Regions from separate parts of the Xanthomonas rydalmerensis genome, predicted to be linked through region 2. Evidence: predicted binding sites of a transcription regulator. Region 2 holds the regulator's gene; each other region holds the start of a gene.
The links. Region 2 encodes FliA, which starts transcription of late flagellar genes. Its sites were predicted from a motif close to TAAAGTTTNNCNNNCNNNGGCCGATAA; they were not measured.
Positions count from the first base shown of each region.

Region 1: a site for FliA is predicted at 1,746-1,772, ahead of QN245_RS21285 (methyl-accepting chemotaxis protein). Genes of this name have one in related genera too.
Region 3: a site for FliA is predicted at 1,570-1,596, ahead of QN245_RS13305 (STAS domain-containing protein). Genes of this name have one in related genera too.

Region 1 covers NZ_CP126170.1:4,997,848-5,001,104, forward strand. The annotation lists gene QN245_RS21285 (methyl-accepting chemotaxis protein) at 1-1,719, opposite strand, end outside; gene QN245_RS21290 (choice-of-anchor Q domain-containing protein) at 2,277-3,257, opposite strand, start outside.
Region 2 covers NZ_CP126170.1:2,601,062-2,604,318, forward strand. The annotation lists gene flhF (flagellar biosynthesis GTPase FlhF) at 1-556, shown strand, start outside; gene QN245_RS10925 (MinD/ParA family ATP-binding protein) at 543-1,427, shown strand; gene QN245_RS10930 (RNA polymerase sigma factor FliA) at 1,424-2,173, shown strand; gene cheY (chemotaxis response regulator CheY) at 2,193-2,585, shown strand; gene QN245_RS10940 (protein phosphatase CheZ) at 2,586-3,194, shown strand; gene QN245_RS10945 (chemotaxis protein CheA) at 3,199-3,257, shown strand, end outside.
Region 3 covers NZ_CP126170.1:3,167,549-3,170,805, forward strand. The annotation lists gene mfd (transcription-repair coupling factor) at 1-1,224, shown strand, start outside; gene QN245_RS13305 (STAS domain-containing protein) at 1,674-1,994, shown strand; gene QN245_RS13310 (chemotaxis protein CheA) at 2,008-3,257, shown strand, end outside.

The DNA.
Region 1 (3,257 bases), 2.4 Mb from region 2:
AAAACCGCGGCCCTGCTCGCCGGCGCGCGCCGCCTCCACCGCGGCGTTGAGCGCCAGGATGTTGGTCTGGAAGGCGATGCCGTCGATCACGCTGATGATGTCGGCGATCCGCCGGGACGAGGTCTGGATGCCGTTCATCGTGTCGATGACCTGGGCCACCACCGCGCCGCCTTGCGAGGCCACCGCGGTCGCGCCGATGGCCAGCTGATTGGCCTGGCTGGCGCGTTCGGCATTTTGGCGCACGGTGGAGGTCAGTTCCTCCATCGAGGCGGCGGTTTCCTCCAGGCTGGCGGCCTGCTGCTCCGTGCGGCGCGACAGATCGGCGTTGCCGGCGGCGATCTCGCCGGCGGCGCCGGTGATCTGCCCGGACGCATGCTGGATGCGGCCGACGATCCCGGTCAGCTGGGCCACCGTGGCATCGGCATCCTCGCGCATCTGCGCGAACACGCCCTGGAACTGCCCCTCCATGCGCGTGGTCAGGTCGCCGCTCGCGATGTCCTGCAGCAGCTTGGACAGCGCCTGCAGGTTGCCGTCGGTAGTCGCCATCAACTGGTTCAACCCCTCGACCATGTCGCGGAAGTCGTACTGGAAGCGCGCGCTGTCGCCGCGCACGGCGAAGTCGCCGGCGGCCGCGGCGTCGACCAGTTGCCCGATCTCGGCATTCATCGCCGACAGATTGCGCTTGACCTGGTCCATGGTCTCGGTGAGCGCGGCCTGCTCGCCGGGCAGGCGATCCATGTCCTGCGACAGGTCGCCGATCGCATAGCGTCCCATGATCTCGAGCAAGCGCTGTTGGAGGCTCACGTGCATGTCGAGCAACGCATTGCTCTCCCGCACCATGCGCGCGTACTCGCCGGGAAACGCGTGCTCGTCCATGCGCTGGCTGACGTCGCCGCGCTCGTGGTGCCTGGCCATCTGCGACTGCGCCGCCATCACCGCCTGCAGCTGCGCCTGCATGCGGTCCATGCTGGTCAGTAGGCGGCCGGTCTCGTCCTTGGGCTGCGGCGGGATCCGATGGTCCAGCCGGCCCTGGGCGATGGATTCGGCGATTTCGGTCGCGCGCCCGAGCGGTCCGGCCAGGCTGCGGGTGATCAGCACGCTCAAGGTCGCGCCGAGCACCGCCGCCAGCAGGCCGAACCCGATCAGGGCACGATTGCTGAAGAGCAGGGCCGCCTGGATCTGCTCGGAGCTGAGCGCGTTCTGCCGGATCTGCAGATCGACCGCGTTCTGGATCACCTCCACGCGCCGCGCCAGCAACGGCGCGGCTTCACCGTACAGCAGTTGCCTGGCCGCCTCGATCTCGCCGGCACTGGCCAGCGCCAGTACCCGGCTGTTGACCGACCGCGCCGCCGCCTGCGCAGCATGGATCTCCTTACGCATGGCCAGACCTGCCGCCGTGCCTGGCAGGGCGTCGAGGGCCTGACGAAGGCGGTCGTTGTCGGCGCGGATCTCCTGAATCTTGGCGGCGATCGCCGGACGCTTGTCGGCCGGCGACAGCATCATGTCGCGCAGGTAGCGCTCCGCGCTCATATTGTTGCGCAGCATGGTGTACAGCAGTCCGGTCTTCTGATTGTTTTCGTGGACGATCTTGTCGACCGCCTGGCGCACGTTGTGGAACTGGTAGAGCGCCAAGGTAGAGGAAGCGCCAAGCAGCACGATCAGCAGGCCGAACGACAGCGCAAGGCGCTGACTCACCTTGAAGGAGTGAAAGAAATGCATCGGGGGGACTCGCGAGGGGGGTACCTTTATCGGTATCTGCATCGCGAACTTGACCCCGTGCGAGCGACCCAGGTCCCAAATCCGGAAAGTCGCAGGCACAGACGTCGCCGGCGCCGCGCCATCGCGCGGCACCGCCGATGCCCACGAAAGAAGATACGCCACCGTATTGCCCGCGGCGCGCGCGGCAGGCTCGAATGGCGTTGTTGGCGCGCACTGCAACGCGCGGTCATGCCTGCCGCGGTGGTAAGGTCTGCGCGGCGTCGGCCGCCGCCTGACGGACGTTGGCAGGCGCACCAGACAGGGTGCGGCGTATGTCGAGCGCACGGTCGCGGCGCGATCGCTCGGCGCGGGGGCCGCATGCAGCGGACTGGTCTGCGACCCGACACCATCGCAGTGCGTACGAAGGGGCCGCCGCGCCGCCTGGGTGCCGCATTACCGCATCGGCGCTGGAAGCGGCGTCGCCGCGCGCGCTTCTCATCCCGGCGACGGATGCGCGGTCGCGCCGGCCAAGCCGGCGCGACCGCGCATTGTCCTGCAGCTAACGACGGCCAACCGGCTTACTTGATCTCCACCGCACCCAGATCGCACACCGCGGTATTGCGCGGATTGCCGCGCTGGTCGATGGCGGTACAGCCGGCGCCGGCGTTCAGCGCGGGGCTGTTGGCCGCAGGCAGCTGGGTGAGCGTCGGTCCGCCATTGTTGGCGGGGGCGGACAGCAGTGGGTCGACCGCTTTCACGTTACCCGCGGCCAGGCAGGCGTTCGGCCAGACCGCGCCCTTGGCCGAGTACTCGATGAGGTTGTTGCCGGTATTGCTCTGGTTGTTGCAGAACACGCGCTCGGTCTTGGAGTACAGGATGCTGTTGCGGATGTCGAACTTGTCGCCGAACAGCGTTACCCACGGCGTGTTCTCGGCGAAGGTGACGTTGTTGAAGCGCACGCTGGGGCTGCCCTGGTCGCCGTTGGCCGGCTGCCAGCCGACATGCTGGATGGCCGCGCCCACGCCCTTGGCGGAGTTACCGTGGAAGGTGCTGTTGCTGACGTCGCAGGCGCCGTAGCAATCCAGGTACAGCGCGCCGGCGTTGCCCTGTTCGGCGGTGTTGGACAGGAAGCTGGTCTCGGCAATGTTGATGGTGCCCGGCGTGGTGATGGCGGTGCCGGCATGCGAGGTGTCGGTGAAGCCCATGCTGATGCGCGCACCGCCGCCCGGGCCACCGGTGGCGACGTTGTTGGCGAAGGTGGAGTACTTCACGTCGATGGTGTCCGGCGCATACGCCCACAGCGTGGCACCGCCGGACCCGTTGGCGGCGACGTTGTTGCGGACCACGGTGCCGCACATCGCCAGCGTGCCGCCGCTGCCGACGCCGCCCTTGAGATAGCCGGCCAGCGACGCACCGTCGGTGTCGATCGCCCCGCCGCCACCGAAGTTGCCGGCATCCGGGAATCCTTGCGGCGCATTGATCGCCTGGTTGTTGGCGAACTCCGAGCCGACGATGGTCAGCCGGCTGAGCTGGGTATACAGCGCGCCGCCGAGCCAGGA
Region 2 (3,257 bases):
GGAGCGCCATGCCGCCCGCGACGTGGCCCTGGTGACCACCGACACGGTCCGCGTCGGCGGCCGCGAGCAGCTGCACAGCTACGGCCGCCAACTCGGCATCGCCGTGCACGAGGCCGACAGCGACGCCGCGCTGCAGCAGCTGCTGGAGCGCCTGGCCGACTACAAGCTGGTGCTGATCGACACCGCCGGCATGGGCCAGCGCGACCGCGCCCTGGCCGCCCAGCTGCACTGGCTGCGCGCCTCGCGTGTGGTCCGATCCTTGCTGGTACTGCCTGCCAATGCCCATTTCTCCGACCTGGACGAGGTGGTGCGCCGGTTCGCCGGCGCCGACCCACAGGGGGTCATCATGACCAAGTTGGACGAGACCGGGCGGTTCGGCAGTGCCTTGTCGGTGGTCGTGGACCACCGCCTCCCCATCACCTGGGTGACCGATGGACAGCGCGTGCCGGACGACCTGCACCGCGCCAACGCCGCCAGCCTGGTATTGCGCCTTGAAGATTTGCGGCGCGCTGCCGATAAGCCCTGTACTCCGGAGCAGACCCATGCCGTCGCGTGACTACGTCAATCTGACCAATGCCTTCCCCCTGTCGGCGACGCGTAGCGAACCGCTGGGTCCGGTGCGCACCATCGCCGTGACCGGCGGCAAGGGCGGCGTGGGCAAGACCAACATCTCGGTCAACCTGTCCATGGCGCTGGCCGACATGGGCAAGCGCACCCTGCTGCTGGACGCCGACCTCGGCCTGGCCAACGTCGACGTGCTGCTGGGGCTGACGCCCAAGTTCACCGTGGCCGACCTGGTCGCCGGGCGCTGCACCCTGGAAGAGGTGCTGATCGACATGCCCAACGGGCTGATGGTGGTGCCCGCCGCCTCCGGCCGCCGTTACATGGCCGAGCTGCCGCCGGCCCAGCACGTGGGCCTGGTCAACGTGTTCTCCGAGCTGCAGCGCGAGCTGGACGTGATGATCGTCGACACCGCCGCCGGCATCACCGACAGCGTGCTGACCTTCTGCCAGGCCGCGCAGGACGCGGTGGTGGTGGTCTGCGACGAGCCGGCCTCGATCACCGACGCCTACGCCCTGATCAAGGTCCTCTCGCGCGAGCGCGGCGTGGACCGGGTGCAGATCGTCGCCAACATGGTGCGCGACCTCAACGAAGGCCGCCTGCTGTACGACAAACTGAGCCGGGTCTGCGAGAAGTTCCTCGGCGACGTGTCGCTGAACTACCTGGGCTGCGTGCCGCAGGACGACTGGCTGCGCCTGTCGGTGCAGCGCCAGCAGCCGGTGGTCAAGGCCTACCCGTCCAGCCCGTCGGCGCAGGCGATCGCCGAGATCGCCCGGCGCACCGCGCGCTGGCAGGCGCCGACCGCCCCACGCGGCAACGTCGAGTTCTTCGTCGAACGCATCATCCAGCGCGGGGTGGCCGCATGAACGCCGCCGCCCACTACCGCGCCGTCCAGCGCAACAGCGCCAACGACTACATCGCCCAGCACTCGGACCTGGTCCGGCGCATCGCCCATCACCTGGCGGCGCGACTGCCGGCCAGCGTCGAGATCGACGACCTGATCCAGGCCGGCATGATCGGCCTGATCGAGGCTTCGCGCAGCTACGACGCCGAACAGGGCGCCTCGTTCGAGACCTACGCCTCGATCCGCATCCGCGGCTCGATGATCGACGAGATCCGCCGCGGCGACTGGGTGCCGCGCTCGGTGCACCGCCGCGCCCGCGACGCCGCCTCGGCGATCCGCAAGATCGAACAGAGCACCGGCCGCGCCGCCGCCGCCAACGAAGTGGCCGCGGCGATGGACATGCCGCTTCCCGAATACCTGCGTTTGATGGAAGATGCCGCCCGCGGCCAGGTGCTGAGCCTGGAGTCGCGCATCGAGGACCATGGCGAGCTGGATACCATCGCCAAGGGCGGACCCAATCCGCAGCAGATGCTCGAGCGCAGCGAATTCGGCCGCGAGCTGGGCAAGGCCATCGCGCAGTTGCCCGAACGCGAGCAGTTGGTGCTGTCGCTGTACTACGAGCAGGAATTGAACCTCAAGGAAATCGGCGCGGTACTCGGGGTCAGCGAGTCGCGCGTGTGTCAGATCCATGGCCAGGCCACGGTACGGTTGCGCGGACGCCTGAAGGCGTTCGGTGTCGCCGATGCCGGTCTGGAAGACGAAGAATAGGAACCCTTAGGAGTCAGTGGTGAACAAGAACATGCGGATTTTGATCGTGGACGATTTCTCGACGATGCGGCGCATCGTCAAGAATCTGCTCGGCGATCTGGGCTTCACCAACACCGCCGAGGCCGAAGACGGCAACAGCGCCCTGGCCGCGCTGCGCTCGGCACCGTTCGAGTTCGTGGTCACCGACTGGAACATGCCCGGCATGACCGGCATCGATCTGCTGCGCAACATCCGCGCCGACGACAAGCTCAAGCACCTGCCGGTGCTGATGGTCACCGCCGAGGCCAAGCGCGAGCAGATCATCGAGGCCGCGCAGTGCGGCGTGAACGGCTACATCATCAAGCCGTTCACCGCGCAGACGCTGCAGGAGAAGCTCGGCAAGATCTTCGAACGCCTGGGAGCGACCGCCTAAATGGAAGCCACCGCCGAACGTACCGCCCTGATCGAACGCCTGCAAGGCGCGCTGGACGCGCTGGAGAACGGCGACGAGGCCGGCTGGCGCAGGGAGATCGACACCCTCGCCGCCTGGCGCACGCGGCCGATGATGCAGGGCCTGAGCCGGCTCGCGCGCGATCTGGGTCAGGCGCTCGGCGAACTGCCGGTGGTGCCCAGCGAGGCCGGCGAGCTGGACGACGCCTGCTCGCGTCTGGACCACGTGGTGGAGATGACCGAACAGGCCAGCCACCGCACCCTGGACCTGGCCGAGGAATGCCGCGCGCTGGCCAACCAGCTCGCCGCCGGCGGCCTCAGCGGCGACCAGGGCGAGATCCTCGACAAGATCCGCCACAACCTCACCGAAATGGCCCTGGCGCAGAGCTTCCAGGACCTGACCGGGCAGATCATCCGCCGCGTCGCCGGTATCGTGCGCCGCGTGCACGAAGGCTTCGGCGCGCTGGGTCTGCCGCCGAAGGAAGAACGCAAACCCGACGGCAGCCTGGCCGGCCCGGCCCTGCCCGGTCTGGACCGCCACGGCGTGTCGCAGAACGACGCCGACGACCTGCTGTCCGGACTGGGACTGTAATGCCATGAGCGCCGTACCCGACGACATCGCTGCCGACTTCATCATCGAGGCCCAGGAGATCCT
Region 3 (3,257 bases), 570 kb from region 2:
GAAGCGCTGAAGGCGCTGCGCGCCAACGTGCATCTGCTGACCCTGACCGCCACGCCGATCCCGCGCACCTTGAACATGGCCATGGCCGGCCTGCGCGACCTGTCGATCATCGCCACCCCGCCGCCGAACCGGCTGGCGGTGCAGACCTTCGTCACCCAGTGGGACAACGCGCTGCTGCGCGAAGCCTTCCAGCGCGAACTGGCGCGCGGCGGCCAGCTGTACTTCCTGCACAACGACGTGGAGAGCATCGGCCGCATGCAGCGTGAACTGAGCGAGCTGGTGCCGGAGGCGCGCATCGGCATCGCCCACGGGCAGATGCCCGAGCGCGAGCTGGAAAAGGTGATGCTGGATTTCCAGAAGCAGCGCTTCAACGTGCTGCTGTCGACCACGATCATCGAATCGGGCATCGACATCCCCAACGCAAACACCATCGTCATCAACCGCGCCGACCGCTTCGGGCTGGCGCAGTTGCACCAGTTGCGCGGCCGCGTCGGCCGCTCGCACCACCGCGCCTATGCCTATCTGCTGGTGCCGGACCGGCGCAGCATCACCCCCGATGCGCAGAAGCGCCTGGACGCCATCGCCTCGATGGACGAACTGGGTGCCGGCTTCACCCTGGCCACGCACGACCTGGAGATCCGCGGTGCCGGCGAACTGCTCGGCGAGGACCAGAGCGGGCAGATGGCCGAGGTCGGCTTCAGCCTGTACACCGAACTGCTGGAACGCGCGGTGCGCAGCATCCGCCAGGGCAAGCTGCCGGACCTGGACGCCGGCGAGGAAGCGCGCGGTGCCGAGGTGGAACTGCATGTGCCTGCGCTGATCCCCGACGATTACCTGCCCGACGTGCACACGCGCCTGACCCTGTACAAGCGCATTTCCAGCGCCCGCGACAGCGACGGTTTGCGCGAACTGCAGGTGGAGATGATCGACCGCTTCGGCCTGCTGCCGGATCCGGTGAAGCACCTGTTCGCGATCGCCGAGCTGAAGCTGCAGGCCAACGCGCTGGGCATCCGCAAGCTGGAACTGGGCGAACACGGCGGGCGCCTGGTGTTCGAGGCCAAGCCCAACGTGGATCCGATGACCATCATCCAGATGATCCAGAAGCAGCCCAAGCTGTACGCGATGGATGGCCCGGACAAGCTGAAGCTCAAGCTGCCGCTGCCGGAAGCGGCCGATCGCTTCAACGCCGCGCGCGGCCTGCTGACCGCGCTGTCGCCACGCTGAGCGACGCGGGCAATCCTGCCCGCGTCTGCGCGCACGCCACCGTGGGCTTATGTCCACGGTCGCCCACTCGTCCCGTCCTGACAAGCCGCCGCCACACGCGGTGGCGTAAGGCGCGCGCCTACCCTCGCTGACCACCCCACGCAACCGGGTCTTCATGTGAAGACGGCCGTTGCGCCTGCGTGTCGCGCAGCTTTTTGACGCCTTCACACGCTGCCGCGATTGGCACGGCACGTGCAACGACTTGGGAACCTGCCCCAATCGGCACGGTTATGGGATGCGCGTCCTGGCATGGATCTGAACCACTCAGGCCCGTGTCCGGCATGCGAGACAAATGCGTCACTCAACCTAAATATTTCCTGACCGCGCCGATATCGCTGGTACCGAAGCCTACACATGCCCTTCACGGCGTGCCGCCGGCTTTCCATTTGCCCTACTGCCGGAGACCCGCCATGCGTTCGACGCCCCCCGATGAACAGGATTCGCCGCTGCAGTTGAGCGTGGACGGCGACATGACCATCCGCCGCGCGGCCGAACTGAAGCCGCTGCTGCTGCCCGCGCTGGAGCATCCCGGCGGCCTACGCCTGCAGTTGCAGGCGGTGGCCGACATCGACGCCACCGGCGTGCAGTTGCTGCTGGCCACCCAGGCCGCGCTGCGCGCCCTGGGGCGACCCTTGCAGCTGGAGGGCTGCAGCAAGGCGGTCGGCGACGCGCTGGACCTGCTCGGCCTGGGCGACGCGTTCGAGCGCGTCGGCGACGACACTCTTCACTAATCGGCAGCACGACATGAACATGGATCAATTGCTGCAGACCTTCATCGCCGAGAGCCGCGACCTGCTCGAGGACATGGAACGCAATCTGCTGGAAGCCGAGCGCGGCGAAGCCGGTCCCGACGCGGTCAACGCGATCTTCCGGGGCGCCCACACCATCAAGGGCTCCGGCGGCCTGTTCGACCTGGCGCAGCTGGTCGGCTTCACCCACGTGGTGGAGAGCGTGCTGGACCTGGTGCGCGAGCACGCCGTCGCGCTGGATTCGGACTTGATCCAATTGATGCTGGCCTGCTGCGACCACATCCGCGCGCTGGTGGAAGCCGCCGCCGGCGCCGAGGCCGACGAAGCCACGCTGGCCGCCGAGGGCGCGCCGCTGCTGGAACGGCTGCAGACCTACCTGCAACCTGCCGCTGCGCCGGCCGCCACGACGGGCGCCGCCACGGCAACGCCGGCAGTGCCGGCCGCGCCCGCGCATACCGGCTACTGGCGGATCTCGCTGCAGCTGTTCGCCGATGCGCTGCGCTTCGGCAATTCGCCGCTGCACCTGATCCGCTGCCTGCGCAGCCTGGGCACGCTGGAAGCGGTGCGCACCCACCACGAGCGCGTGCCGGCGCTGCCGGAGCTGGATCCGGAGGCCTGCTACCTGGGCTTCGACATCCTGTTGCGCAGCGACGCGCAGCAGGCCGCGATCGAGGACATCTTCGAATTCGTGCGCGACGACTGCGACCTGCAGGTGCTGGCGGTGGAGCCGAACGGCGATGCCGCCAACCTGGATCTGCCGCTGCTGGTGGCCGAAGCCGGCAGCCAGGCCAGCGCCGACGATTTCGCCGGATTCGAGAGCGCCAGCGCCCCGGTGGAGGCGCCAGTTGCGGCCGCAGCGGCCATGGCCGGCGCGCCGGCCGCGGCAGCGCCCACCGCTGCCAGCGCCGGCACGGCCAAGGCCGCGGGCGCACGCGGCGAAGGCGGCTCGATCCGCGTCGACGCCGACAAGCTCGACCGCATGATCGACCTGGTCGGCGAATTGATCATCGCCGTCGCCAGCACCGGCGCCAACGCGCAGCGCACCGGCGATGCGCAGTTGCTGGAATCCACCTCGATCCTCGCCGGGCTGGTCGAGGAAGTGCGCGAAAGCGCGCTGCAACTGCGCATGGTCAAGATCGGCGGCACCTTCAGCCGCTTCCACCGCGTGGTCCACGACGTCGCCCGCGAACTGGGCAAGGACATCGTGCTGGTGGTCAACGGCGAGGACACCGAGCTGGACAAGTC